DNA from 3 places in the Mesorhizobium sp. M0715 genome. Region 1 is predicted to be linked to each of the others. Evidence: riboswitches for the same ligand, from Rfam matches in the RefSeq annotation. Region 1 holds a riboswitch; each other region holds the start of a gene.
The links. Region 1 has a riboswitch for thiamine pyrophosphate ahead of thiC (phosphomethylpyrimidine synthase ThiC). Riboswitches for the same ligand answer to the same signal wherever they lie in the genome.
Positions count from the first base shown of each region.

Region 2: linked by a shared signal. The riboswitch ahead of NKI21_RS15470 (YkoF family thiamine/hydroxymethylpyrimidine-binding protein) and the one ahead of thiC (phosphomethylpyrimidine synthase ThiC) in region 1 are both predicted to bind thiamine pyrophosphate.
Region 3: linked by a shared signal. The riboswitch ahead of thiB (thiamine ABC transporter substrate binding subunit) and the one ahead of thiC (phosphomethylpyrimidine synthase ThiC) in region 1 are both predicted to bind thiamine pyrophosphate.

Region 1 covers NZ_JAMYPL010000029.1:28,369-38,088, reverse strand. The annotation lists gene NKI21_RS27275 (multiubiquitin domain-containing protein) at 1-240, shown strand, start outside; gene NKI21_RS27270 (ThiF family adenylyltransferase) at 215-1,402, shown strand; gene NKI21_RS27265 (ubiquitination-like system serine protease family protein) at 1,402-1,803, shown strand; gene NKI21_RS27260 (hypothetical protein) at 2,454-2,873, opposite strand; gene NKI21_RS27255 (hypothetical protein) at 3,077-3,250, shown strand; gene NKI21_RS27250 (hydroxymethylpyrimidine/phosphomethylpyrimidine kinase) at 3,272-4,033, opposite strand; gene NKI21_RS27245 (thiamine phosphate synthase) at 4,024-4,629, opposite strand; gene NKI21_RS27240 (thiazole synthase) at 4,626-5,399, opposite strand; gene thiS (sulfur carrier protein ThiS) at 5,403-5,600, opposite strand; gene thiO (glycine oxidase ThiO) at 5,569-6,570, opposite strand; gene thiC (phosphomethylpyrimidine synthase ThiC) at 6,567-8,402, opposite strand; TPP riboswitch at 8,506-8,622, opposite strand; gene NKI21_RS27220 (ATP-grasp domain-containing protein) at 8,846-9,720, opposite strand, start outside.
Region 2 covers NZ_JAMYPL010000011.1:32,573-42,292, reverse strand. The annotation lists gene NKI21_RS15490 (methyltransferase family protein) at 292-987, opposite strand; gene NKI21_RS15485 (ABC transporter substrate-binding protein) at 1,164-2,183, opposite strand; gene NKI21_RS15480 (ABC transporter ATP-binding protein) at 2,176-2,943, opposite strand; gene NKI21_RS15475 (ABC transporter permease) at 2,940-3,701, opposite strand; gene NKI21_RS15470 (YkoF family thiamine/hydroxymethylpyrimidine-binding protein) at 3,797-4,405, opposite strand; TPP riboswitch at 4,396-4,509, opposite strand; gene NKI21_RS15465 (RodZ family helix-turn-helix domain-containing protein) at 4,705-5,025, shown strand; gene NKI21_RS15460 (formyltransferase family protein) at 5,070-6,101, opposite strand; gene NKI21_RS15455 (hypothetical protein) at 6,232-6,465, opposite strand; gene msrA (peptide-methionine (S)-S-oxide reductase MsrA) at 6,491-7,009, opposite strand; gene NKI21_RS15445 (glycosyltransferase family 39 protein) at 7,142-8,686, opposite strand; gene NKI21_RS15440 (hypothetical protein) at 8,776-8,946, shown strand; gene NKI21_RS15435 (hypothetical protein) at 8,986-9,693, shown strand.
Region 3 covers NZ_JAMYPL010000003.1:368,756-378,475, forward strand. The annotation lists gene NKI21_RS05735 (ABC-F family ATP-binding cassette domain-containing protein) at 1-725, opposite strand, end outside; gene NKI21_RS05740 (thiamine diphosphokinase) at 727-1,371, opposite strand; TPP riboswitch at 1,459-1,573, shown strand; gene thiB (thiamine ABC transporter substrate binding subunit) at 1,617-2,615, shown strand; gene thiP (thiamine/thiamine pyrophosphate ABC transporter permease) at 2,859-4,478, shown strand; gene thiQ (thiamine ABC transporter ATP-binding protein) at 4,471-5,262, shown strand; gene NKI21_RS05760 (M48 family metalloprotease) at 5,519-6,988, shown strand; partial or broken gene NKI21_RS05765 (RNA polymerase factor sigma-32) at 7,019-7,876, opposite strand; gene NKI21_RS05770 (amino acid ABC transporter substrate-binding protein) at 8,200-8,973, shown strand; gene NKI21_RS05775 (amino acid ABC transporter permease) at 9,112-9,720, shown strand, end outside.

The DNA of each region.
Region 1 (9,720 bases):
CGCGAAGCGAAGACGGTGGTCATCAAGGTCAACGGGCGACCGCGTACGGTGCCTAAGAAAAAGCTCAGCTATCGCGAAGTCGCACTTCTCGCCTACCCTGACGCCGACTTCGAGAAATTCAAGTACACGATAACTTACCTGAAAGGTGTACACGGCGCGGAAGGTGATCTGGTGGAGGGCGAAAAGATCGAAGTCAAGAATGGGATGGTCTTCAATGTCCGCCGATCTGATAAGTCGTGATCCACATCTGAAGCAACTGCTGGACGAGGGGTTTGAGCTTGAGATGCGCGACCTCGTCCTCCTCGTTCACAGCGTGCCCTATGTGAAGCGGGACATGTCGCTTGGTCGAGGCACACTTGTCTGCACTCTGTCGCTGGATACGGAAGGCCTGACCTCGACTCCACTGACGGACCACACCATGTGGTTCGCCGGCGAGACGCCTTGCCATCGCGATGGCACGCCAATGACAAATATCATCCATAATAGTCAGGAAGCGACTGTGGGGTCGGACATCAAGGTCCACCATTATTTCTCGTCGAAGCCAGAAGGCACCGGCCAGTATGCCAACATTTACGACAAGGTTGTCACCTATGAGTCTCACCTCGGTGCTGCTGCGCGGTCTCACGACAAGACCGCCAACGCGCGTACAGGCGTCACGTTGGCCAGTGCGGAGGACGATAGTCCCTTCGCGATTCCCGATTCTGCGTCAGTCCGCTACGGAATCCTCGCCGCCAACCGCAAACTCAGGGGCAGCATCGCGATCATCGGCCTCGGCGGAACCGGTGCCTATCTGCTCGACCTCGCCGCCAAGACCCGTGTTGCCGAGATCCACATCTACGATGACGACCAGCTTCTCAACCACAATCTTTTCCGTTCGCCTGGTGCTCCTGAACTGGTGCTAGCGAAGAATTTCCCCCGCAAGGTAGATTATTACGCTGCGCTCTACGCGCGCATGCACAAGGGCGTGAAGCCGCACACCACTCGAGTGACGGCTGACAACATTGACGAATTTTCAGCCTATGACTTCGTATTTGTCTGCGTTGATAAGGGATCGTCGCGGCGCGTGATTGCCGAAGGGCTGGTTCGCCTGGGCATTGCATTCGTCGACACTGGCATAGGTATAGGGCTGGACGACAACACGCTCGACGGTTGCGCAAGGGCAACGTTTATTGCCCCTGGCATGCCGTGGGCGGAAGTGGCTACCCATCTGTCGTTCGGTGACGACGACGAAGAGGCCGATGTGTACGGAACCGAAATCCAGATCGCCGAACTCAATTCTTTGAACGCGATTATGGCGGTCATGCGCTGGAAACGCTGGCTGACCTTCTATCGTGATGAGCGCAACGAAAGGAACGCGACATACATGATCGAGGGCAACAATATCACAAACCGGGTGACATGATGGCTCGGGTGGATTGTCTTACAACGGTCTTCGTCGAAGACATTCCGGAACAACTGGAAGACGGTGTCCTTTACGTGTCGCGCGAATGCCACGTCGCGCTGCATAATTGCGCGTGTGGGTGCGGCGAGGAGGTTTCAACACCGCTCGTTCCGACTGAATATGACCTCATTATGGAAGACGAGGGAGCCTCGATATGGCCGTCGATCGGCAATCACGACTTCCCTTGTGGCTCGCACTACATCATTAAAAGCGGCCGCATCCAATGGGCCGGCAAGATGTCTCGCGCGCAGATCGAAGCGGGCCGCGTCCATGACCGTCTGCTCAAGCGCGGCGCCCAGCCGAAGGGGCTCAGGGCCATCGTCGCATGGTTCAAGCGCCTGTGGATCAAGTTCATTGGCTAATCAACGTTTGCCATGGGGTCGGCCGCAATTTGCGGTCGGGCTGGCGCCGACACGGCTGTCCTCCGATTGGCTCCAAGTAGGTCTAGGAAGCCGGTAGTCGTTGATGTTGCAAATCTGAATGAAGGGCAGGTTTCAGGGAAACGGTTACCTGGCGGCGTTGTCCAAATGAGGCGCGAAGCCCGATCTTTCATCCAGGAGCACCCGGACAACGCCGAAACTCGCTCGTCAGGGCCGGAGATCGCTTCGTTTTCTGTGAAGTCGGTCGATTAGGGATTCATTTTGGTCGGTACCCATCCAATTCTGAATGAACCGAATTTGGCGGTCTGACCGGCCGAACAGATAGGTGTCTGCTGACCCAACGACGTGTTCGTTTATTGGCCTAATGCCAAACCCAGACGCTGCCGCGCGCGGGATCATGTCTGTACCGCAATGCGGGCAAGAGCCCCCGAAACCCGCTTGCGGGCGGAATCTTCGCCCATCGACCAATGCGTTACGCATGGCACCTTTCCCGGCAATGCAGATATGTGGCAGAATTTATGGCCGGGAGCGGGAGCGAAGATATATGCGAGGGTAAAACCTTGGCATGCTTATCGTTGGGCGCGATCACTGAGAATGGCCTTTCAAACCAATCAGGAACCTGTTGCTGCCACCTACGGCATTGCCGGGACGTCGCGCCAGAACGCGACAATCGCGTCTGAGAACGTCTGGAACTGGTCATCGCTCACCTTGAGGTGCGTGTGGTTCAGCAGTTTCTCTGACCACGGCGGCCGAGTGCCTTTGAGCGGATCGTCTAGATACTCGGAGCAGGTTTTCTTCAGGTCATCCAGCGATTTTCCGGCGCCGTGCTTGTAGACGTTGACCACCAACCGGCACGCATCGAGCGTCTTGAAGTAGTCCGTGCTTCGGACTTTCCAGCCGAAACTTTCCAGGAGGTCTGCAATCTTGGCGAAATCCGCTGACCAGACCTTCGCAGCTGCCGTATCCCCTCGATGCCAGTTTCGTAATTCGCGGACCAGCCAGTCCCGCAGCTGTTTGTCCCACTCGTGGAACATCCCTGCGGTGACACTCAACCGGGTTTGGTCGCGTATGCCGCTCAGGAGCTGGTAGAACTCAATGCCGGCGTCGCGAGCAGCCTCGTAGAAATCCCCGGAATCGTCTCAAACCGGCCTTTGCTTTGCTCCAGCACTGCGGGGCCAGATCCGGCGTTCCCCGCCGCGCTGAAATGCCTCACTCCTGCGGCCTCACACTCGCCAGGAGGCACAAGTGCATCCCCATGCCTGACTGGCAGTGCGCTTCGCCGCAGGAAGAGTCCCGTTACTTTCCCGGCCTGGCAGGGCAGCTTGTCTCGGCGCCGCTGAATTCCGATCTGCAAAGCGGCCTCATTCCGTCACGCGCTGTGAAAAAAGGGCAGGAGGGCTACGGCTTCCATTTCAGCGTCAGCCGCTGAACGCTTGAGCCGTCTCTACGGCTATTCGGCTGGGGTTTTCCGAAGCTTTTCTAACACAAAGAGCTTGCCCTGGCGCACGGCGTACTCGATTGATTGCGCCTTCGCCAGATGTGCCGCAATCGAGCTGGCCAGCATGCAGCCCGTCCCGCGCATCGATGCGGCAAGACGCGGCGTGTCAAAGCGGACTGGTTCGTGATCGGGGCGCAACAGAATATCGGTTGATTGCGGTCCCGATGCATGGCCGCCCTTGATCAGCAGAGCCCGCGCGCCGGCTGCCAGCAATTCTTGGCCTTGCCACACTACGCCGTCCTCATCCACTGCCCGCTCCGAGCCAACAAGGAGTGCCAGCTCGAAGAGATTGGGGGTGACCAGACGGCAAAATGGCATCAGATCGCATTTCAGGGCGGCGATGGCGCCGGCTTCCAGGAGCGCCCGGCCTGACGTCGAGGCCAGCACCGGGTCGAGCACTGCCGGCACCTGCGGATTTTCGCGCAGCACTCCGGCAACCGCAATGACGATCTCCACCGTGGCGAGCATCCCGATCTTGATGGCCGCCACTTTGTTGGCCTGCAACCCCGCACGCATCTGACCGGCCACCAGACCGGGTTGCATAGAGTGGATTTCCATGACCGCATGGTGCGTCTGCACCGTCAGCGCGGTGACAGCAAGGCAGGTGCGCACGCCAATGGAAGAGATCGTCTCGATATCGCGTGCGATTCCAGCCCCACCGCTGGAGTCAGATCCGCCGACCACGAGCACATGCGGTTCTCGCCTCAGCGCCATGGCTTTGTCTTTTCGATCCATTCTCGCGTGCGCGCTTCGGGATTGGCATTCAACGTGATGTCGGTGACCACCGCCGCGGTGTCCGAACCAGCCGCGAAAACACCGTCGAGCCGATCGGGGTTGAGGCCGCCAATGGCGACCAATGGGATCGGCGCCACCCGATGCTTCCACTCGCTGATCCGCTCGAGCCCTTGCGGCGCCCATTTCATCTGCTTCAGGACGGTGGGATAGATGGGGCCGAGCGCGATATAGTCGGGCTCGGCAGCGATGGCCGTTTCCAGTTCTAGATGATCGTGCGTGGAAAGCCCGAGCTTCAATCCGGCGTACTTAATCGCCAGCAGGTCGGCCGCAGCCAAATCCTCCTGGCCGAGATGGACGAAGTCGCAGCCTTCCTCAATTGCCGTGCGCCAATAGTCGTTGACGATCAGTTGGCAACCATGGACCGCGCAGACGCCGTTCGCGCGGCGGATTTCCGACCGCAGCGTGGTCTCGTCCCTATCCTTGATGCGCAACTGAACCAGCTTGACGCCGAGCGGGACCAGCCGCTCGACCCAGTCAGCGCTGTCGACGATCAGGTAGAAGGGATCGAGCTTCATGAAAAAACGGCCCTGCCGATGGTCGGCGTCGACGGCACGGCGACGTCGCGCGGTTCAAGCATACCCGAGCTGAAAGCTTCACGACCGGCCTCGACCGCCTTGCCGAACGCACGCGCCATGCCGACCGGATCGGCCGCCTTGGCGACCGCGGTGTTCAGGAGTACGGCGTCAAAGCCGAGCTCCATAACGGTTGCCGCGTGCGACGGCCGTCCGAGCCCCGCATCCACGATCAGCGGAACATCTGGGAAATGTCCGCGCATCGAGCGCAGCGCCGTGATGTTGATCGGTCCGAGAGCGGAACCGATCGGCGCGCACCACGGCATCAAGACCTTGCAGCCCGCCGCAAGCAGCCGCTCGGCAACGATAAGGTCGTCGGTGATATAGGGGAATACAGCAAAACCGTCCTCGCACAGGATGCGGGCGGCTTCGACCAGACCGAAAACATCCGGCTGCAGGGTGTCATGGTTGCCGATCACTTCGAGCTTGACCCAGTTCGTACCGAAGACTTCGCGCGCCATTTGTGCGGTCGTGACCGCTTCCTTGACGGAGTGGCAGCCAGCAGTGTTGGGCAGGATTCTGACACCAAGCGAGCGGATCAACGACCAGAATTCTTCGCCAGCCCTGCCGCCTGCCATTTCACGGCGCAACGAGACGGTCACCACCGCCGTGCCCGAAGCCCTGACTGCATAGGCAAGGATGGCCGGCGAAGGATATTGAGCCGTGCCAAGAAGCAGGCGCGACGGAAGCTCGGCTTCATAAAGCTCGATCATGGCCTAGCCGCCCTGCATGGGCGAGAGGATTTCAATCCGGTCGCCGTCGTTCAACTGGAATTCCGCCCGGTTGGCTTTGTGCACGAGGTCATTGTTGACGGCGGTCGCGAGCCAATCGCCCTCATAGTCGAGCGCGGCAAGCAGCTCGGCCAGCGTGGTGGCGGCAACCTCATGCGCTTCGCCGTTGACCATCAGTTTCATGAGCAAGCTCCTTGGTTCTGTCTTGAGTGAAAACCAGGTCGGCAGCCTGGCGCGCCATGGCGGGAGCCAGGAGAAAACCGTGACGATAGAGCCCGTTGATCGCGATGATTTCACCCTTGGTTTCGACGCGCGGCAAATTGTCGGGAAAGGCTGGGCGGACGCCGACACCGGTTTCAACGATCTCGGCCTCGCCAAAGGCCGGGTGGAGGGCATAGGCGGTACCCAGCAGCTCCATTATGGAACGCGCCGTCACCGGTCCGGCACTCTGGCTTTCAATCATCGTCGCTCCGATCATGAAACGGTGATCGGTGCGCGGCACGGCATAAAGCGGAAAGCGTGGATGAAGCAAACGGACCGGCCGCGACAGCGAGACATCAGGCGTGCGAAGAATCAGCATTTCGCCGCGAACACCGCGCAGCCTGTCATCGGCCGCTGCCATTCCCATACAGTCTATCTGACGGGCGAAACCCGAAACAGGCCGGGCGTCGCAGCCGAAGTGGAATTTGACACCCATGGTCGCAAGCTTGTCATGAAGTGCCGCCATCGCCGGGCGTGGGTCGAGGTGAGCCTCATCGGCGAACAGCAATCCGCGGCGGAAGCGGCCGGCTAAGTCGGGCTCCAGCAAGGCAATTTCATCTTCCTCGACGCGCCGATAGCCCGTCGTGCGGCTGGCGAACCGGTCGAGCTCGCCCGCATCGCGCGGCGCGGCCAAGACCAGCGTTCCCCGTCGTGCTACCAAGCCTGGCGTTGCGGCGTCCCACCAGTCGGCGGCGTCGCTTCCGAGATCCAGCACCGGCTGCTCGGCGCTTTCACGCTCGCACCACGGCGCCAACATGCCACCGGCGAACCACGACGCATTGCCCCCAAGGGCAGGCCTTGTCTCGGCAACGGTAACCGCCGCGCCGCGTGCGGCGAACTCGAAGGCGGCGGTGAGGCCAGCAACGCCCGCTCCTTTGACCAAGACCTTCATGATGGCTCACGTGGCTGAGGTATGAGCGGTGCCCCGGTCTCGTCCGCCGGCAGGTAGAGATCACCGCCCTCGCGGTATTTCGCCGCCATCGCCGCCATGCCCTCTTTCTGCGCCTCGGCACGGATGTCGTGAGAGATACGCATCGAGCAGAATTTCGGTCCGCACATCGAGCAGAAATGCGCCACCTTGTGCGCTTCCTTGGGCAAAGTCTGGTCGTGGAAGGACCGCGCCGTTTCCGGATCGAGCGACAGGTTGAACTGGTCCTCCCAGCGGAACTCGAAGCGCGCGCGGGAAAGCGCATCATCCCTGACTTTCGCTGCCGGATGGCCCTTCGCCAGGTCGGCGGCGTGGGCGGCGATCTTGTAGGTGATCACGCCGATCTTGACGTCGTTGCGATCGGGAAGGCCGAGATGCTCCTTGGGCGTGACGTAGCAGAGCATGGCGGTGCCGAACCAGCCGATCATCGCGGCGCCAATGCCTGAGGTGATGTGGTCATAGCCCGGCGCGATGTCGGTCGTCAGCGGTCCAAGCGTATAGAACGGCGCCTCGCCGCAGACGGCGAGTTGCTTGTCCATGTTCGCCTTGATTTTGTGCATCGGCACGTGGCCAGGCCCCTCGATCATCACCTGGCAATCCTTCGCCCAGGCGATCTGCGTCAGCTCGCCGAGCGTTTCCAACTCGGCGAACTGCGCCGCGTCGTTGGCATCGGCGATCGAGCCCGGACGAAGGCCGTCGCCGAGCGAGAAGGAGACGTCGTAGGCTCTGGCGATGTCGCAGATCTCCGCGAAGTGCTCGTAGAGGAAGCTCTCCCGGTGATGGTGCAGGCACCATTTGGCCATGATCGAGCCGCCGCGCGAGACGATACCCGTCACCCGGTCGACGGTCAGCGGGATGTAATGCAGCCGCACGCCGGCGTGGATGGTGAAATAGTCGACGCCTTGCTCGGCCTGTTCGATCAGCGTGTCGCGGTAGACCTCCCAGGTCAGATCCTCGGCAATGCCGCCGACCTTTTCGAGCGCCTGGTAGAGCGGCACCGTGCCGATCGGCACCGGCGCGTTGCGCACGATCCAGTCGCGGATGTTGTGGATGTTGCGGCCGGTCGACAGGTCCATCACCGTATCGGCGCCCCAGCGGATCGCCCACACCATCTTTTCGACCTCTTCCGCCATCGACGATGTGACGGCGGAGTTGCCGATATTGGCGTTGATCTTGACCAGGAAATTGCGGCCGATGATCATTGGCTCGCTCTCGGGATGGTTGATGTTGGCGGGGATGATCGCCCGTCCGCGCGCCACCTCGTCACGCACGAATTCGGGCGTGACGAAATCGGGCAGCGTCGCGCCGAAAGCCTCGCCGTCGCGCTCAAGCTTGCCGCGCAGGATCTCGCGACCAAGGTTCTCGCGGATGGCGACGAACTCCATTTCGGGTGTGATGATGCCGGCGCGCGCGTAGGCAAGCTGCGTCACCGCCTTGCCTGCTTTGGCCCTGAGCGGTCGGTGGCGGATGGGAAATTCTGGCGTCAGGCGTTCGCCCGTCGCGAATCCGTTGTCCTCCGGCCGGACATGGCGGCCGTCGCAGACCTCGACATCGCCGCGCGCCAAGATCCATTCGTGGCGAAGCCGGGCCAGGCCTTTTTCGATGCTGGTTTCGACAGCCGGATCGGTATAGGGGCCCGACGGATCGTAGACGGTGACGGGCGGTTCGCCGGCTGTCGGATGGACGGAGATTTCGCGCATCGGCACCCTGATCTGCGGGTGGATGGCACCGGGCTTGTGGATCTTACGCGAAGCAGGCAGCGGCCCCGTTGAGACGGCTGGGGTGAGGGCATTCATCTTGAGGCTCCTTTGCTCATGCATTGGAGACCCAGTTCTGTGCCGGAAGGATGAAAAGACGCTTCTGTCGACCTGCCGAAACAGGACCTCGGGCGTGAACTCCCGCAGAGCGCTTGCACCGTCCCTACGCCAGTATGAACTGGATCAGGTTCAACGGGTCACTGCGCCGCGAAAGCCAGCAGTATCTCAGCCCCTTGCCGGGACTCCCCTGGTGAATGCCTCAAGTTGAACGGGCCGGCGTTGTCTTGTCAAGCGCATGTTCGTCCTGCGGCGGCGGTGGGCGGCATTCAAATTGGGCCCAAATTGGGCCGACGGCCTCGCCATGGGTCGCGGAGAAGTTCCGCGGGAGACAAGGCAGGTGTGGCCAAAGCTGCATTTGCCTCGTCAAACTTGATGTGACATTGACGTAGACGGAACTGCTGCGTTTCAAGGATCTTAAGCCGTCAATGCCTGATCGGAACAGAACTGGTGGGCCGCCCGAACGCCCCACAAACATCGTGCTCTCGATCACCTCTTATTGTCGCCGGAAAAGGGGTGATCGACCATTCGATCAAGTCGACCGCTCGCTGAAGGGCGCCCTCGGTTTCAGCACGGCTGGGCGAAGTGGCAATGACATGTCCAATCCAGTCTCGGAAATCCCCCTTCCTGACGATCGGTGTCTTGGGTTCAACATTCAATTTGACCTCGGCCACACCTGATATAGCAGCTGCCTGAGTGTCGCCACCAATCCAGTCGAGGGTGCCATCTTGATCAGGAAGCAGGAATCGCGCGGCCGCAGTATGCGAATGCTTTTTGCGCAGATCCCATTCCTCGCCAATGACAAGCTTGATGTGCTCGGTGACGAGGTCGACACCGTAAGCTAACTGGACCAGTTGAGGGTCGGGCGCGCCACTAAGACGCGGATTGACTTCAATGACAACTGGACCGCGTTTCGTGCACCGGAGTTCAATGTTAGTTGGCCCCCAGCCAAGGCCGAGAGCCCGCAAACAGCTCAGCGAAACATCGGCGATGCGCTCACGCTCCTGATCGGTTAGCAGGGCCGGATACGTCACCTCACGTATGACGAAATGGGGGAGGGGACCAAAGTCATTGGCGCAAATCGCAACGACCTCATTCCCCATAACATTAATGCTATAGAACGGGCCCTGTGCGAATTCTTCGACGAGTATTTTCGGTGTAGACCGCCATATGTGCTTTCCGCCCAATAGATGGGTCGTATGTTCGGCTACGTCTTCGAGGCTGCGGCACAATCGGACACCCATGCTGCCGCTGCCTACTGCCGGCTTAAGAATCACGGGCAGGCCGATCTCTGCAGCCG
Region 2 (9,720 bases), on a different contig from region 1:
CAGAGAGAGAATACTGAACCTGAGGCGTGGTGTACATCAACAAAATTTCTGAAACAAAATGATATTAAAGTTTGAATAATTGTTCTTTACACGAACAATTCGTAAGGCATTGGCGATCGGACGTTACTCTGCTCCATGCCGCACACCGCGCTGGACATGGATAGGCCTCTCGCAAGATCAGCAAGACCGCCGCGATGATTGCAAGTGGCCAGAGTCTATCGGCGGCCGGATGCGGGAGTGAGAGAGTGCAAGCGTGATTGCAGGCCGAACGATTCTGCGCCGGCCCGCTTGTCAGACGATCCCGTAGAACAGCCTGTAGTGGGCGCGCTTCATATAGTCCCGGTATTCCGGCGTGGCGGCTAACAGCGCCTCTTCGCGCAGGATGCGATGAACCTGGAAGAAGGTGATCGCGGCGTAGACAGCAAGATTGTAGAAGGAAAAGGCCGACAGCAGGAACAGGACATGACCGGCAAGGTATCCGGCATAGATCGGGTGCCGCACCAGGCGGTAGGCACCGTCGGTCATCACGCCGCGATTGCCTGGCAGAATGGCGAAAGAACGCCCTAGCGATATCTTCCCCCAGATCACGAACCCCAACGCCAGGACTTGCAGCGGCGCAGCGGCATAGACCGGGATGATGGCCACGCCCGGTTGCAGGTCGATGAAGCCGACACCGAAGCTGGCGACCACCGAAACAACCACCGTCAGCGGGTTCCAGTCGCGTACCTGCGGTCGCCGCGACAGAAGCAGCCAGGTAAAGGTCAGGATCTCGGAAATTGCCACCAGCGCCACATTGATGCGGGTCGGGTCGAGCATCAGGTGATATACGCCGCGGTAGACGAACATGCCCGCGAAGGCCAGCGCGCAGATCCGAAAGAAACCTTCGCGCAAATCCACCAGGATTTCGCGCTTTCGGGCTGCGGACAAAATCCTGCCGTCACTGACGTGCGAAAGCGCCTCGCTTTTTGATATGAGCAATGCAAACACCCCGATGATCCCTCGAGGCGACCTTTGCACGCAACCATTGCCGGGCAGTTAATCAACAAGATCAGATCGGTGTTTAAACTGGCTGTCGGGGAGCCAGGGTGCCACATCCAGACGACCCTGCTCCACGCGGTCGTCCAGAAATAGACTGGCGACCCATTTCATTTGGTTTTGCCAGACTAGCTCAGATAGTCGTTGCGGAAATAGCTCCCGAAATCCGGGCGTTGAGCAACCAGCTTGCCGTCGGCATCACGCAAAATGCCGGACGCGAAGAGATAGCCGCCGATCGCTTCCATCTTGGCTGGATCCATCGTCCCGATGGCGCCGCTTTGGCTGCGCAGATAATGGCCGTCGATCAGCGCCTTCAGCGAGGCGTGGATCAGCGCCGGATTGGTCAACGCATCCTTGTTGGCCGCGATCAGCAGGGCTGCCGCATCTTCGGGGTGATCGACCGCGAACTGGTAGCCGCGCCGCGTCGCCTGGACAAAGGCGGCCGCAGGCTTGGAGTTTGCCTGGAGATAGGCTTCGCTCGAAGAGATCAGTGTCGTGTGCTCGTCAGGCACGCCGTAATCGGCATAGACGAAGCTGCGTTGTTTGACGCCCTTGAGCTCGGCGTCGACACCCTCCCAGGTCGAGACTTCGAGCGTGAAATCGACCGAACCATTGGCCAGCGCCTCATAGGCTGAGGTGCCGAGCGTCACCGTCTCGAAATTGCCCTTGCCGCCATCATGGCGGATGATGGTCGATATCAGGGCGTTTTCCCAGGCGCTGCCGAAGCCGCCATAGGTCAGGCCGTCGAGGTTTCTCGGGCTTACTATCTCGCTGCGGGCCGCATTGAAGACCACGCGGCCGGTTTCCGATTGCACCACCGCATAGACGCCCTTCAGGTCCGCTCCGGCGGTTCTCTGGGTGAACAGGCTGATGGTGCCGTTGATGCCGAAATCGGCGACGCGATTTGCAACCAGCGTGCCCGCACCGGTATCGCTGTAAGGCAGGATGTCGACCTCGAGCCCGGCCTCGCGATAGAAGCCCTTGTCGCGGGCGACGAACAGTCCGATGTGGTTGGTGTTGACCGTCCAGTCGAGGGCAACGGTGACCTTTTGTGCCGATTGTGCTTGGGCTCGCCCCGATCCGGCAATGAGCGGAACGCCTGTGGCAAGGGTCAGCAACAAGGCCTGCCGGCGCGTCAAGTCAATCATGATCGTGTCCTTTGGATGGGGTGGCGTTGAGGATGATGTCGAGAATCTCGGCCTCGAGCGCACTTGCCTGGCGCGCGGCATCGCCGCCAAGGCTGCGCGGGCGCGGCAGCGGCACCTTGATTTCACGCACGATGCGGGCCGGGCGCGCCGACAGCACATAGATGCGGTCGGACAGGAACACGGCTTCGCGCACGTCATGGGTGATCAGGAGCGCCGTCCAGCGATGATGCCGCCACATCTGTTCCAGCCAGCGCTGCATGGCCGTGCGGGTCAGCGCGTCGAGCGCGCCGAACGGCTCGTCGAGCAAAAGCATGTCGCGTTGCTGCACCACCGTGCGCAGCAAGGCCGCGCGCTGGCGCATACCGCCGGACAGTTGCGCTGGAAAATGCCGCTCGAAGCCGGCAAGCCCGAATTCGGCAAACAACGGCGCAACGCGCACCCGCGCCGCCTGTCTCCTCATGCCTTGGACTTCGAGCCCGAGCGTCGCGTTGTCGAGGATGCGCCGCCACGGCATCAGCGCGTCACGCTGCGGCATGAAGGCGAAATGCCTGCCGTGGTCGTCGAGCGGCGCGCCGTCGAACAACATCTCGCCCTCGCCATGCTCGGCGCCGGTCAGAAGCTGGAAGAGCGTCGATTTGCCGGCGCCCGAGGGTCCAAGGATCGAGACGAATTCACCAGCGCCGACGCTAAGCGAAATATCGGCCAGCACGTCGAGCCCACCGAACGCCTTGCGCACATACCGCAGTTCCAGCCGGCTCATCGCCAGGCTCCCTTCCCGGCGGTTTCCTTGCCGGCCCGCTCCCAGGGCATCGCAAGGCGCTGCAGCAGTACAGTCAACCCGAACAGGACAAGGGTCAGGGCAGCGCTCACTCCGACGGCGGCAAGAACCAGGTCAGGACGGAAATTGTTCTTGACGTTGAGCATGTAGATGCCCAGCCCCTTCGCGGCCCCCGCATATTCGGCGAAGATCGCGCCGACCACGGCGTAGGTGATGGAGATCCTCAAGCCAGCGAAGAAATAGGGCAGCGCCGAAGGCAGCCGTGCCAGCACGAAGATGCGCCAGCGCCCTGCCCCCATGGCGCGCAGCATTTGCCCGATCTCGGCCTCGGTCGACTCATAACCCTCGACCAATGCAACCAGCATCGGAAAGAAGGTAACCAGCGCCACCAGCATGATCTTGGGCGCCAGCCCGAAGCCGAACCACAGCACCACCAGCGGCGCGATGGCCACCAGCGGCAAGGTCTGGCTGACGATTAAGACGGGAAACAGCGCACGCCGCAGCGGCTGGAAGAAGTCGACCAGCATCGACAGCACGAAGGCGGCGCTGAGCGAACAGGCAAAGCCGAGCAGCGTGGCGCCGATGGTCGGAATGGCGTTGTCGGCCAGCGCCTGGCGATTGAGCAGCGCTTGCTCGAAAACGCGCGACGGCGCCGGCAGTATCGTCGGCCTGATGCCGGAATAGGTGGCATAAAGCTCCCACGCCACTAGGAGCAAACCGACCGAGATCATGGCCGGCATTGCCTTGACAAGAAGGCCCGCGATCGGGCGCGAAGCGAATGATGATGAGACCACGGGAGATAACCTTTGACGGCCGCGCGGAGGCGGCGGCAGCTTCAGACAGCCGACGGGCTGTTGGCCGAGACCGTGACGTCGAGGGTTACGTGGCCGGCGCCTGGTCCGAAGCGGCAGAAGGCCTCGTCCAGCGCCGAAAAGATCGCACCGGCATCACCGCGCAGTTTCGTGCAGAAATGCTTGGAACGCTCATAGACGCCGGACTGCTTGAGAAAATCGATGCAGCCGTAGATCTCGTCCATGTGGTCGTCGGTGCCCATCACATAGAGCGAGAACTGCGCCGCCGCCGGCTGGCCGGTGGCAGCAGCATTGCGCACCGCCGCGATGGCCGCATCCTTGCGCGGGCCGAGTGGCCCGACAGGCCCGCCAAGTGCATCGGAGCGGCAGATCGGATCATCCGGCTCGCCAGGGCACCCGCGCGAGATGGTGGCCGACAACACGCAATGTTTGCCGCTACGTGCCGCCGCCACGAAGAGGTCGCGCATGGCGGGAAACAGCACTTCGGGCGACCCGACCAGCAAGGTCGAGATGTCGTCGGTCTCGATCCTGAGCTTGTCGCGCCAGGGATCGAGCGCACCGAGCGCGCCAAGAATGACACCGACGAAATCGTCGGTCATGGGGTATAGGGAAATCTGTGCGCCTGAAAACATCGCCCGCCTCGCTCCGCTGGTATTACCCAGATCAGCTTCTAGGGTCTGTGGGCTTGCCGCCCCCGTCTCAGCCCCGACCGTACGGAGCACCCCTGTGGATGTGCGCCTTAAAGCATCATTCGAGTTCAAGGGAAAGCCGTTTTTTCAGAGCACTGCGCCAAAAGCATTGCGCCAGTCACGGTGCGCCTGAGCGGAATTTTGTCGGGAACCTTCGCCGCCGCGACCGGTTGTCCCCACAGTCGCAACGCGATCACTTTCGTAGAAAATAAGCGACGACTTCACAGAAATGGAGACAAACCATGTTCATGAAAATCCTCGCAGCTTCGGTTCTCACCATTGGTCTGGCCACGTCAGCCATGGCGCAAAGCGCCGGCAGCAACAACGCAAATGGAAGCGGCAGCGGCAAGTCGGTGACGGTTGAGCCGAACACGCCGGCTTCCCCGAATACGATCGAGCCGGACACTGTCGACCCGGGCACGACCAACAGCACGACTGGCACGGTAGGGGACATGAATTCGAACGCGGATCAGAATTGCCCGACCAACCCGCAAGGCGCGCAGCCGGACGCCGATGGTAACGCGACGGCGCCAACGGTAAACGATAATCATTGTGGCAAGTAACCACGTCGCAAACGGATGAAGCCGCTGGGCATCGCCCAGCGACTTCATCCGTTTTTCTGGTCCGCAGCACGCGCTTTGCCGAACAGCCGGATTTCTGGAGCGGGTCTCCCGGCGGGCGGGCGCGAAAATAGGTGTTTCGAATTGAGCAGCCGTTTGAGCACTCTACCGTAGGTAAAATACAGGACCCGACCGTTGGCGAGATCAAATTCCACTGTTCCCCACCGCCTGACCGGGGCCTTTCCTGTGCAGGGCCCCAGCCTTCTGATCTGGAATCCCAGCCTGACTTTGCGCGTTCCGATTTCAAGATAGATGCCTGGCAGAAGGCCAAGCACATGCCATAGCCGTACAACATGCTCGACCGACATGGCCGGCGAGATTATCAGGTGGCTGGGCTGAAGCCGCGCCCAGACGAAATCGCCTTTCGGTTGCGGCATTCCTGACAACAGCCCCCGGCAGTAGGTCGGCACCGCCTCGCTCACCAGAATCCGCATAGCGGTTGCCGTGCTGTCGACCAGGGCTTCTCTCGATGTCCAGTCAGCTTCGGAAAACGGCACCTGCCCGAGAATGTCACCCTCGTCAAAACCGGCGGACATCTTGTGGAGCGTGACGCCGCCATGAGCCGCATGCCGGCCGTCCACGGCCAAGCGCTGGATCGGGTGGGGCCCTCGATAGTCGGGGAGCAGCGCCGGGTGGAGGTTGACCCCGCCTTTGGAAAAATGGCCAAGAACCTCTTGAGGGATCAAGACAGGCAAAGTGTAGCAGACCAGCACATCGGCGCGGACGTCAGACAATTGCCGACCAAGCGCATTCCAATCGTAAGGGCGGCCAAATTCGATCAACTTGACAGGCGTGTTACCGATAAACCGCCTGAGCAGCAGCTTGCGTTGAAGCCTTCGCCGGAAATTGCCAATGCTGAAACCGGTGGGACGACGCCGGAACCCGGGCACGATGATCGCGCCAATTGCATTTCCAGCCTCTAGCCAGCCGGCGAGCAGAGGCCCCGTATAGTTAGAGATATCGAGGACAAAAACGGCTGTGATCGGCTCCGAGTGATCGGTCGATTCGATCGGCCTCATCTTCGGCGGCTCAAACGGGCCGACAGGTCAGGGCGAGCTTGTCAGGTCGGCTGAGTGGAAGGCGATGCCAAGGCAGTGACAACCGAAAGACGCTCGCGTTTTACAAACACTGGCTTTTCGTAAACTTTTTTCACGGCCCGTCTCCCGAAATCAACTCTTCCTGCGCAGTTGGACCGCGATACGGCAGGCTGTCAACCGCCTGACCGTGTTTGCCTACCGCATCCGCATTCGCCGTTGACGAAGGTGTTCGAAGGGCGCTTTCGCACATTGGTGAAAGCTCGATGGCTTCACCGACGCGACAAGCCGCGCTGACCGAAAGGGGTTTGGATGCGATGATCTGCTCGACGACACCGTCGAGCAGCAATGCAGGGCAAATCGCAGTTGCAAATCTACGAAACCGCCGTCTCGCGAACCGGCAGCTTCCAGCCTGGCCTGACGAAGTGGCAGGTGTATCCGTCGGGATATTTCTCCAGATAGTCCTGATGCTCGGGCTCGGCTTCCCAGAATGGACCAACGGGTGCGACTTCGGTGACGACCTTGCCCGGCCACAGGCCCGAGGCATCGACATCGGCGATGGTGTCCTCGGCGACGCGCTTCTGTTCGTCGCTGGTGTAATAGATCGCCGAGCGATAACTCGTCCCGACATCGTTGCCCTGGCGGTTGCGGGTCGTCGGATCGTGGATCTGGAAAAAGCGTTCCAGCAGCGTGCGAAAGCTTATGATGGCCGGATCGAAATTGATCTCGATGGCTTCTGCGTGGGTGCCGTGGTTGCGGTAGGTGGCGTTGAGCACGTCGCCGCCGCTGTAGCCGACACGGGTGGAGATGACGCCGGGATAGCGCCGTATCAAATCCTGCATGCCCCAGAAACAGCCGCCGGCAAGGACTGCACGTTCGGTCGAAGTCGCCATGTCACGTCTCCTCAAAAGCAATTCCAGGAAAAGTGTGTAGCGGTTTTCCGTCTGGAATTGCGTAAAAGCAAGTGGTCTCGCCATAAATGGGCATTGTCACCTGCTTCGTCCAGCGGACGCGGTGGATCTACTTCAGTTGCTCGTTTGGGCGAGCCTGTCGATCAAACCCGGTAGCTTCATGCCAGGCGGAATGGCGGCAAAGCTGATCGCCACCGGTGGTGCCCTGAGCGACCAGTCGAAAAGAACGGTCTTGACGGGGATGTTGCCCAGCCACGCCAGCAGCCGAGGTGGCACGCCGCTCCCGGGCCAGACCAGGAGCATGCCGTGATCGCGCAGCCGCTGGCTGGTGATCCAGGGGGCGAGCCGCATGTCGAGGTCGGTGAAGATCGACGGCTTGTCATAGGCGTTGAGGCCCGCCAGCAACGCGATGCGGGTATCGCCGCCGACGATGTCGAGCCGACCGGGCACCGCCGCGTGCCAGACCGCCTCGGCTTCGTCCGAAATCTGCCGCGCTGGCCAGCAGACGGCATCCATGCGCCCGCGCAAATTGCAACTCGTCCAGCGGATGCCCGCATAGGCACCGGACATGCCGAGGATGCAGGCGAACGCGCAGATCGCCAGCCGTCGCAGTTCGACGGCGCCGAGCCGATGACCCAGCAAGGCGAGCGCCACAACGCCGACCAGATTGTACATCGGCGCGCCCCACGCCTCGCCGGCGCCGGTGAACAGCGAAGCCACCATGACAAGCACCGCCGGACCAAGCCCCATCCACACGAGATAGGCCAGCGCGCCGCTCTCGATGGGCTGTTCCGGCGCGGGCGAACGCCGCAACAGCCCCGATATCGACAGCACCAGCAATAAGCCGCAGAGCCCCGCCATTTGGACACCGATATAGTAAAGGCGGGCGCGGTGGACCAACACCCATTCATCGCGGCCGGCGACATAGGTCAGCGGCAGGAAATCGATGCGGTAGAGCTGGACGGCCAGCGGCGCGGCGACGGCGAGGAAAACCGCGAGCCCAAGCCAGGGCCAGGGCGTGGCGAGCCGGTTGCGTGCCCGTGTGTCCGACAACAGCCAGATCGCCCCGAAGAGCAACAGCAACCCGGTGGAAAACTTGGCATAGAGCCCGACGCCCGACACCAGTCCGAGCGGCAGCCACCAGCCCGGCCCACCGCCACGGCCCGCACGCCACAGCAGCCAGCAGATTGCGGCCCAGAAGGGCATCTGCGCGTAATCATGATTGAACTGCGGTGTCGGCCAGCCGAAGAAATACAATGACGGCATCAAAAGCACGGCGGCCAGCGCGCGGGTTCTCCCGAGCATGTCGCGGGCCAGCAGGTAGACGAAGACGAAGGTCGCCGAGACGACAAGCTGGGCGAGCAGATATTGCGGCCAGCGGAACGATCCGGTCAGAAGATGGCTGATCTCGAGCAGCCAGCCGGGGAGCTGCGGATGCTTGTAGGTCAAAAGCACCCATTCGCGGCCCCACATGAAGCTCTCGACGACATCGCCGGGCGGGGCGGCATCGACAAGCGCCGGAACCACGGTCCAGCACAGGATCTGCGTCAGGCATAAAAGCGCCAGGCCGGCTTCTGGATAGCGCATCAGACCCGGCCAGATCGACGACTGCCGCCAGTCGCCTGGAACAGAACTGCCGACCGGCAGCCAACCGTTCATGGGTTCGTCGATTCGCGTCATGCGGTGGATAAATCACACCGGACGGTTTTACGAACAGCCCAGAACTTGAAGCTTACGAAAATGTATACTTGGCCGACCATGGCAAAACCAAGATTGAGGCAGAGTTTCGCGCCACCATGCCGCCTCTCCCGTCATCACATGCCAGCAAGACAACAATGGAACACGCCATCCCGCAGCACCCTGAACATGCCGGGCATGGCGCCTTGGGCGTGATCGCGGCAGGTGTCGCCTACGCCTGACCGGCTCCCGTCCCCAAAAAAGCATCCAGGATTTGAAAAATGCGCCACCACCATGCCGTCATTCATTACCGTGCGCTCGATTTCTGGATGGCCCGTGCGGCCGTTCTCGTCATCATCTGCCTGCAGCTTCTGGTCATCAACAATCTCTCATTCGGGCCGCGCTGGGTGGCGCCCGCGCTGGAGGCGGCCCTGCTGCTGCCCTTGTCGGTGGCCACCGCCTGGACACAGGCCGCTACCCGAAAGGCGGTCGAGGACCACGAGTGGCATGCGATCGGCCAGTTTCGGGTCATGATCCGCAGAACAGCCCTGACCATGACCGCCATCATCAGCATCATGAATTGCGGTTCGCTGGTCCTGCTGGTGCGTGCCTTGCTGGAGGGCCATGCCGGCAACAGCGGTACGACGCTGCTGATCGACGCACTCAACATCTGGGTTACCAACGTCATCGTGTTTGCCTTGTGGTTCTGGAGCACCGACCGCGGCGGTCCGCCGACCTGCGGCCTCGTCAAGCTCGCACAGGCCGATTTCCTGTTCGCGCAGATGACGTTGAACGACCGTGAGCTTCGAGACTGGCTGCCCGGCTTCGTCGATTATTTCTTCCTCGCCTTCACCAATGCGACCGCATTTTCGCCCACCGATACCTTGCCACTCTCCCAGCGCGCCAAGCTGCTGATGATGGCCGAGGCCATGATCTCGCTGCTGACCATCGCGCTGGTCGCGGCACGCGCGGTCAACATCCTCGCTTGATCGGCCCGACACGCGAAAATAGCCCGC
Region 3 (9,720 bases), on a different contig from region 1:
TTGCGCCGCGCCGTCACGCCGTAGCGCAGCCAATGCTCTTCGCGAACGATCTGGCGGCCGAGTTTATGCTGCTCGCGCTCTTCTTCCTCCAGGACCAGGTCGCGCCATTCCTCGAAATGGCCAAAGCCCTTGTCCAGCCTGCGGGTCTGGCCGCGATCGAGCCAGATGGTGGCGCGCGACACACGTTCGAGAAAGCGGCGGTCGTGCGAGATGACGATCAGTGCCGAGGAGGTGCGGATGAGTTCTTCTTCCAGCCATTCAATGACCGAGAGGTCGAGATGGTTGGTCGGCTCATCGAGCAGCAGGATGTCTGGCTCCGGCGCCATGACGCGGGCAAGGGCAGCACGCCTCGCCTCGCCGCCCGACAGATCGTTCGGACGTTCCTCACCCGACAGTCCGAGATGCTCCATCAGATAGCTGGCGCGGTAGGGATCGTCGGCAGGGCCAAGCCCGGCCTCGATATAGGCGCGGACAGTCGCAAAGCCCTCCATGTCGGGCATCTGCGGCAAATAGCGGATAGTTGCCGAAGGCTGGCGGAACACCTCGCCGTCCTGCGGCTCGATCAGGCCAGCGGCGATCTTCAGCAGGGTCGACTTGCCCGACCCGTTGCGGCCGACCAGTGCAATCTTGTCGCCGGCCGAAGCCGTCAAGGCGGCGCCGTCGAGCAGCGGCGTGCCGCCGAAGGTCAGTTTTATCCCGTCGAGGTTGAGAAGAGGCGGGGCCATGTCAGCTTTCAGGTAAGGGATAGGGATGAGCGAGCAGCATCGCGCGGCCATGGTCCAGTGCGATTTCGAGGCGGCCCTTGACCTCGTTGGAGATGGTCAGCGACGAACCGAACGCCACCTTGACGTGGTTCAGCGGCCATTTGGCGCCGGTGACGGTCAGGCCGGCGAGCTCGGAAAAGCCGAGCACCGAAAACAGCGTGCCATCGGCATAGTCGAAGCCGGCCGTTCCGCGCAGCAGGGGAATGCCCTCCTGGGCGCCGCTGGTCAGGAGCACATCAGTCCCGGCCTCGGCCAGCCGGAGGGCAAGCGCCAGATGCAGGAAAGCGTGGTCGGCGCGCTTGCCGCCGAAAGCACCGGCGAGCACCAGGCGGGTCGCGCCGCGCTCGAGTGCGGCGGCAATGGCCAGTTCGCCATCGGTCTGGTCCTTTTCCGCCGGGAAGGTCCGGCGCGGCACGGAAGCGAGATCGTCAGGCAGCTTGGCTGGCACGGAATCGAAATCGCCCACCCACAGTTCGGGCACGAGACCCAGCAGCCGCGCATGCCCGATGCCGGCGTCGGCGGCGATGACGCGGGAGCCTTCGGCCTGGCGGTCGAGCCGTGGCGTGCGGATGAGATCGCCGCCAAGCAGGATGGTGAATGTGCTCATATCGTGTGGCCCTTACCAGCCCGGCACGGGAAACGGAAGGCGGCAAACTCCCACTTGCATGGGGGATCGGCCCGGCCTATGTGTCGAAACGCTCTAACGGGGTGCCGGACGCGATCTTCGCGGACCGGCTGAGAGGCAGTCTCGCCAACCCGCTGAACCTGATCCGGTTTGTACCGGCGGAGGGATTAGACGTTTCGGACAGTCCGACGCCTCAATTCCTTTCAATTCGAACGAAGGAGGCGCCGATGCGCACGCATTTATACGCTCTAGTCTCAGCAATGGCCGTGGTCCTGTCCGGACCGGCCTTGGCCAAGGACAAACTCACCGTCTACACCTATGAGAGCTTTACCGCCGACTGGGGTCCGGGTCCCGTGGTGAAGAAGGAGTTCGAGGCCGAATGCGGCTGCGATGTCGAGTTCGTCTCGGTCGCCGACGGCGTCGCGCTGCTCAACCGCGTCAGATTGGAAGGCGCGTCGACCAAGGCCGATATCGTGCTTGGCCTCGACACCAATCTCACCGCCGATGCCAAGGCGTCAGGCTTGTTCGCGCCGCATGGCGGCGTAACTGATGTCAACGTGCCGGGTGGCTGGAGCGACGATACTTTTGTCCCCTTTGACTACGGATATTTCGCCGTCGTCTACGACTCCGAGAAGCTGAAGAACCCGCCGAAAAGCCTGAAAGAACTGGTCGAGGGCAGTGCCGATGACAAGATCGTCATCCAGGATCCGCGCACCTCCACGCCGGGCCTCGGCCTGCTTCTGTGGGTCAAGTCGGTCTATGGCGACAAGGCGCCCGAGGCCTGGGCCAAGCTCAAGGCGAAAGTGCTGACCGTGACGCCGGGCTGGAGCGAGGCCTATGGGCTGTTCACCAAGGGCGAGGCGCCGATGGTGCTGTCCTACACGACGTCGCCGGCCTACCACATGGTCGCCGAGAAGACAGAGCGCTATCAGGCAGCGTCGTTCGAGGAGGGCGAGTATTTGCAGATAGAAGTCGCGGGTATCACCACGGCGGGGGCCAAGAACCCGCTGGCGGCCAAGTTCATCGCCTTCATGACCGGGCCGAAATTCCAGGATGCCATCCCCGAGACCAACTGGATGTTCCCGGCCGGCAAGACCGACAAGCCGCTCAATCCGGCCTTCGACAAATTGGTCAAGCCGACCAAGACCTTGCTGTTCAGCCCCGACGAGGTCGCCGCCAACCGCAAGGCCTGGGTCGATGAGTGGCTGGCGGTGATGAGCAAGTAGGCTTGCGAGTTCTTTTGATGTTCGCGCCACTCCACCCCCCTCTGGCCTGCCGGCCATCTCCCCCTCAAGGGGGGAGATTGGCAGCGTCGTTGCTGGTTATAGTCCGGCAACGTTGGAGACTAGCGGAAGCATGGGTGGCGGCCGATCTCCCCCCTGGAGGGGGAGATGTCCGGCAGGACAGAGGGGGGCGCCAAGGAACGCAATCCTTTGTAATTGCCGCGATGGAAAGAATGGTGGTCCAGCGTGCAACGCGCGTCTGACCCCCGCATCACTGCTGGCACCCTCGCGCTCGCCGCAATCGCGCTGCTGATCGGCGGCGCGTTTGCTGGCCTGCTTTTCGAGGGCGCCCATGATTTCTCGGGCGCCTGGGCAGCCTTCGATCCCTATCTGCTTCGCGTCATTCGCTTCACGCTCTGGCAAGCGGCTCTCTCGACGCTGCTTTCGGTCATCCCGGCGCTGTTCGTGGCGCGCGCTCTGTCGCGACATCCACGTTTCTTCGGTCGCGCCTTCATCCTGCAGATATTCGCCGTGCCGTTGGCGCTGCCGGCTATTGTCGCAGCGCTCGGCATTCTGGCGCTTTATGGCCGTGCCGGCTATTTCGCCGTCGTGTTTGCTGTGATGGGCGGGGGAAGCTGGCCGGGCATCTATGGCCTGTCCGGCATCCTCGTCGCCCATGTCTTCTTCAACCTGCCGCTGGCGACGCGGCTGTTCCTCGAGGCGCTGCAGACCATACCGGCCGACCAATGGCGGTTGGGGAGCCAGCTCGGCATGGCGGCGCGGCCGGCGTTCCGGCTGATCGAATGGCCAACGCTGCGCGCCGCACTGCCCGGCGTCGCCGGGCTGGTGTTCATGCTCTGCATCACATCCTTCACCATCGTGCTGACGCTCGGCGGCGGGCCGGCCGCGACGACGCTTGAGGTCGGCATCTACCAGGCGCTGCGCTTCGATTTCGATCCCGCGCGGGCCGTTACACTGACGCTGTTGCAGATCGCCTTGACCTTTATCGTTGTGCTGGCCCTGACGCGCCTGGGCGCCAATGTGGTCGGCGACACCAATTTGCCGGTCGCGCAACGCCGCTATCTCTCGGTCAATCGGAGCGAGACCTGGTTGAACGCGCTAGTCATCATCCTGGCGCTGCTGTTCGTCGTTGGGCCGATGGCGGCAACCGTGGTGGCCGGGTTGGGTGCGGACCTCGGCCGTTTGGCCAGCGAGGCCACTGTCCGGCAGGCAACGCTGACCAGCGCGGCGCTCGCCTTCCTGTCGGCGCTGCTTTCGGTGATGCTGTCGCTGGCGCTGACCATGGCGCGGCGGGCACTGGCGCTGAACCGCCGTGCCGGCGCAAAGACACTGCTCGAACGCGCCACCGATACAGGCGCCGGTTTTGTCCTTGTCGTGCCGCCGACCGTCGTCGGCGCCGGCTGGTTCCTGTTGCTGCGCCATGCCGGCGATGTCTTTGCCATCGCCCCGGTCATGGTCGTCACCGTCAATGCGGTGATGGCGATGCCGTTCGCCCTGCGCGCCGTGCGTCCCGCCTATGATGCGGCGAGCGAGCGTCACGAACGGCTCTGCGCACTGCTCGGCATTGCGGGCTGGAACCGGCTGATGCTGGTCGACTGGCCGTCGCTGCGGCGACCGCTCGCCACGGCCTTCGCTTTCGCCATGGCGCTGTCGCTCGGCGATCTCGGTGTCATTGCCCTGTTCGGCAGTGATTCCGTGCAGACATTGCCCTACCTTCTTCTGGCACGGATGGGCAGCTACCGCACCGAGGATGCCGCCGGCCTGGCACTGCTGCTCGGCTTCGTCTGTCTCGCGTTGATCGTGGCGGCGCACTGGCTGGGAAGGGAGAAGGTCCGCGATGCGTGAGAGGGCGGCCAACAGGCTCGAAAAGGGCGCGCCGGTGCGGCTAGACAATGTGTCGTTCAGTTATGGCAGCTATGGCGATGCGCCACTTGTCTTCGACGTCGAGTTCGCCACGGCGAAGATCACCGCCATCATGGGTCCGAGCGGTTCGGGCAAGTCGACACTGCTCAATCTGGTCGCCGGCTTCGAGACCCCACAATCGGGCCGCGTGCTGATCGGCGGGGCCGATGTCAGCACCGAGCCGGCCTCGGCGCGGCCGGTGTCGATGGTGTTCCAGGAGAACAATCTCTTCGCGCATCTTTCCGTCGAGCAGAATGTCGGGCTCGGCCGCTCGCCCTCCCTGGGACTGACCGAGGCGGACCGCGCCGCGGTCGCCGAGGCGCTTGCGCGCACCGGTCTCGCGGGCAAGGAGAAACGCCTACCGCGCGAGCTCTCCGGGGGCGAACGCCAGCGCGTCGCACTGGCCCGCGTGCTGGTGCGCGACCGACCGGTGTTGCTGCTCGACGAGCCCTTTGCTTCGCTCGGACCCGCTTTGCGCGACGAGATGCTGGATCTGGTTGCTGCCGTTCATGCCGAACGCGCCATGACGGTGCTATTTGTCACCCACCAGCCCGAGGATGCACGCCGCATCGGCGAGCACATGGTGTTTGTCGACAATGGGTTGGTGGCCGCAACCGGCAAGGCTGATGATTTCTTTACCGGGGCTGGTCCGGAGGCGTTCCGGCGCTATATCGGCGCGGGTACTGGATATTCCACATCACGCGATGTTGCCCGGAAGCGGACATAATTTACGGTCAAACCGGCTCCAGGCGATGTGGCGTTTGCTTGCCATGACCGGGGGAGTGTGGCTAGGTCCGCCCTACCGGTCCGGCACAGGCCGTGATTTGCCTGCAGTATCCGCCGCCGCCCTAAGGGACGGGCACGGATGCTGCAGCAGTTTGAGATAGCGCATGACACGTTCCGAAGATCGCCCCCGATTTTCGTGGTCATGCGCCGGGACCCGAAAGGAAGCCGTTCTGGCGATCGGCGCTAACACATTGGGAATGAAACCGCTGGCGCGTTTTCTCGCGCTGGCCGGTTTTGCCGTGGCGTTGGCAAGCTGCCAGATGTTCACGCCGCCGGAAGTTCAGGAATCCGGCTTCCAGCCTTCCGACAAGCCGATCACGGTGGACAATGTCGGCGCCAACAACAAGCTCGCCGAATTGGCCAAGGCGCAGCACCCGCGCATCCTGGCGACTTATGGCGGTGAATATTCCGACCCCAAGCTCGAACGCATGGTCGCCAAGGTGGTCGGTAGTTTGACGGTGGTGTCCGCCAACCCGACACAGACCTATCGCATCACCATTTTAAATTCGCCCAACGTCAACGCATTCGCGCTGCCGGGCGGCTATCTCTACATCACCCGCGGCCTCCTGGCGCTGGCCAATGATTCGGCCGAGCTTGCCGCCGTCATCGCGCATGAGATGGGCCACGTCACCGCCAATCACGGCCTGCAGCGCCAGCAACTGGAGGCCGAGGAAGGCCTGGCCACCAAGGTGGTTTCGGACGTGCTCGGCGACAGCCCAACCGCCAAGGCGGCGTTGATCCGCGGCAAGCTGAGGCTGGCGCAATTTTCGCGCAACCAGGAGCTGGAAGCCGACGCCATCGGCATCAAATCGATCGGCGAGGCCGGCTACGATCCTTTCGCCGCAGGCCGCTTCCTTCAATCGATGTCGGCCTATACCGATTTCCGCTCGATCAGTGGCGCCACCGACGCCAGCCTGGACTTCCTGGCCACGCACCCAAACACGCCGCAGCGCATCGATCTGGCGCAGCGCCATGCCCGCCAGTTCGGCGCGCCGGGCGTCGGCACGCGCGACCGCGATTCCTTCCTCGCCGGCATAGACGGCCTGCTCTATGGCGACACACCCGAGGAAGGCTATGTGCGCGGCGAAACCTTCCTGCACCCGGGCCTCGGCGTGTCGTTCACGGTGCCGGACGGCTTCATCATCGACAATTCGGCGGCAGCGGTGACGGCCACCGGCCCCGGCGACATAGCGATCCGTTTCGATGGCGTTTCCATCGACAAGAACCGGGCGCTGACGGACTATATCCGCAGCGGCTGGGTGGCTGGTCTCGTCGACAGCAGCGTCAAGCAGGAAACCATCAACGGCAATGAGGCGGCGACCGCGCATGCCGGCGCCGAAGGCTGGCAGTTCGACATTGCGGTCATCCGCGCCGGCGGCCAGGTCTACCGGCTGCTGACCGCGGCCCCTTCCGCCAGCACGTCGCTGGACACGATCGCCCGCTCGGTCAGCGGCTCGTTCCGGATTTTGAGCGCTGCCGAAAAGGCGGCGCTGAAGCCGCTGCACATCCGCGTCGTCACCGTCCAGCCTGGGCAGACGATGGGTTCGCTTTCGGCGCAGATGGTCGGCGTCGACCGCAAGCTCGACCTGTTCCGCGTGCTCAATGCGCTGTCGCCGGGTGCCGCCGTTTCGGCCGGCGACAAGGTCAAGATCGTCACCGACAAGTAGGCGCCGCTGGACGCATGCCGCCGTTCCGGGGGCAGTCGCCATGAACTCCGGATTCTGCTTCACCAATGCGACCTTGAGCTTTTCCATGGCGCGGGCCTCGATCTGGCGGACGCGTTCCTTGGAGATGCCGAGCGTTTCGCCGAGCGCTTCGAGTGTGGCGCCCTCGTCGTTCAGCCGCCGTTCCTCGATGATCCTCAGTTCCCGTGCGTTGAGCGCGCGAAGCGCCTCCCTCAGCCAGAGCGAGCGGCGCGCGACATCGATCTTGTCGCCGACGATCTCGTCGGGCAGCGGATCGTCCGAAATCAGGAAATCCATGCGCTCGGTCGAACCCGCATCGTCGGCAATAGGCATGTTGAGCGAGGAGTCGGGCGCCGAGAGCCGCGAATCCATCATCGCCACATCGGCTTCGGAGACGCCAAGCGCCTCCGACACCTCGCGATAGAGCGTGGCGTTGGAGAGCGGCTCCGTGCCATTCGCCAACCGCGCGCGCAGGCGTCGCAAATTGAAGAACAGCGCCTTCTGGGCCGAACTGGTGCCACCACGCACGATAGACCAGTTGCGCAGGATATAGTCCTGCATCGAGGCGCGAATCCACCATGTCGCATAGGTCGAGAACCGCACCTCGCGCTCCGGCTCGAAGCGGGCGGCGGCCTCGAGCAGTCCGACATGACCCTCCTGAACCAGGTCGCCGAGCGGCAGGCCGTAATGGCGGAATTTGGAGGCCATGGAAATGACCAGCCGCATATGGGCGACGGTGATGCTGTGCAGCGCGTTCTGGTCGTTGTCCTCTTTCCAGAGCAATGCAAGCCGATGCTCTTCGTCACGCTCGAGGTAGGGAGCCTTCATTGCCGCGCGGACCATGATCCGTCCTGCCGTGTCTTCCATCATGAGGCGCTCCCTGGGTGGTGCGGATGACTTTGCAAACTTGGCTGGCGCCCGGGTTGAAATGGCGGCGTCGTGCCCTACAACAGCCAGAACTGCCATGCGCGGGAAAGGTTCCGCGACCGTGGCGGCGGGATTGTGTTGCCTGAAGGATTCCCAGGACGGTTCGTGATGGCTGCGATGACGAGCAGAAAGTTCCAGTTGGAGAACTGGGTTTCATAAATCGGTTGTTTTTGAAATTCTGTTCCTTATTTTTTCGGCTTGCATCTGTCAGTTTCCAGCGCTCACAAATATGCCGGCCAGCCGGCCAAGGACGGGATCACAGAAAAATGAAATGGCTCAAGTCGCTCATTATCGCCGGAACGCTGCAGGCCCTGGCTGTCACTGCAGGCCATGCCGGCCCCAATCTCGACCAGATCAAGCACGCCGGTGTCATCAAGGTCGGCACGGAAGGCACCTATGCGCCGTTCACCTACCATGACACGTCCGGTGCACTGGTCGGCTTCGACGTCGAAATCGCCAAGGCGATCGCCGACAAGCTTGGCGTCAAGGCCGAGTTCCTCGAAGGCAAGTGGGATGGACTGATCGCCGGCCTCGACGCCAATCGCTACGATGCCGTTATCAATCAGGTCGGCATCACCGACGCCCGCAAGGCAAAGTACGACTTCTCCGATCCCTACATCGCCTCTAAGGCGGTGCTGATCGTGCGCGGCGACAACACCGACATCAAGAGCTTCGCCGATCTCAAGGGCAAGAAGTCGGCGCAGTCGCTGACCTCGAATTTCGGCAAGCTGGCCGAAACGAACGGCGCCGAACTGGTCGGCACCGATGGCTTCGACCAGTCGATCCAGCTGCTTCTGACCGGCCGCGCCGACGCCACGATCAATGACAGTCTGTCGTTCCTCGACTTCAAGAAGCACAAGCCCGACGCCAATGTGAGGATCGCCGCGCAAGAGGAAAACGCCGACTATTCCGGCGTCATCGTGCGCAAGGGCGACCCGGAGCTGGTCGCCGCGATCAACAAGGCGCTGGCCGATATCAAGGCCGACGGCACCTACAAGAAGATCTCCGACACCTATTTCGGCCAGGACGTTTCGAAGTAATCCGGGAGGCGGGCCGGTCCGCCGCCCATGAGACTATCGAGCGGCGAGCCGTCTTTGACGGCCCGCCGCTTTTGTCGTGATATGGCCGACGCATTCTTGCTTTGACCAAGCTGCTTCGACCAATCTGGAGGGTCTTACGTGCCGCACTGGCTGCAACTGATGCTGGAGTCGCTGCCTTCGCTCCTGTGGGCGGCGCTGATCTTCACCGTGCCGCTGACGCTATTGTCCTTTGCTCTCGGCTTGACGGTCGGCCTGGGTGCTGCACTCGCCCGGCTGTTCGGCCCCAAGCCGCTGGTCGCGCTGGTGCGCTTCTATGTCTGGATCTTCCGCGGTACGCCGCTCCTGGTGCAGCTGTTCCTCATCTTCTACGGCCTGCCGTCGGTCGGGATCCTGCTCGACGCCTTCACGGCGGCGCTGATCGGCTTTACCTTGAACATCGGCGCCTACACGTCGGAAATCATTCGCGCGGCAATAGGCTCGGTGCCGAAAGGCCAGTGGGAAGCCGCCTATTCGATCGGCATGACCTGGGGCCAGGCGATGCGGCGCACCATTCTGCCGCAAGCCGGCCGGGTCGCGGTGCCGCCGCTCTCCAACACCTTCATCTCGCTGGTCAAGGACACGTCGCTGGCCGCCGCCATCACCGTGCCGGAGATGTTCCAGGCGGCGCAGCGCATCGTCGCCACCACCTATGAGCCGCTGATCCTCTATGTCGAGGCGGCGATCCTTTATCTGGCGCTGAGTTCGGTG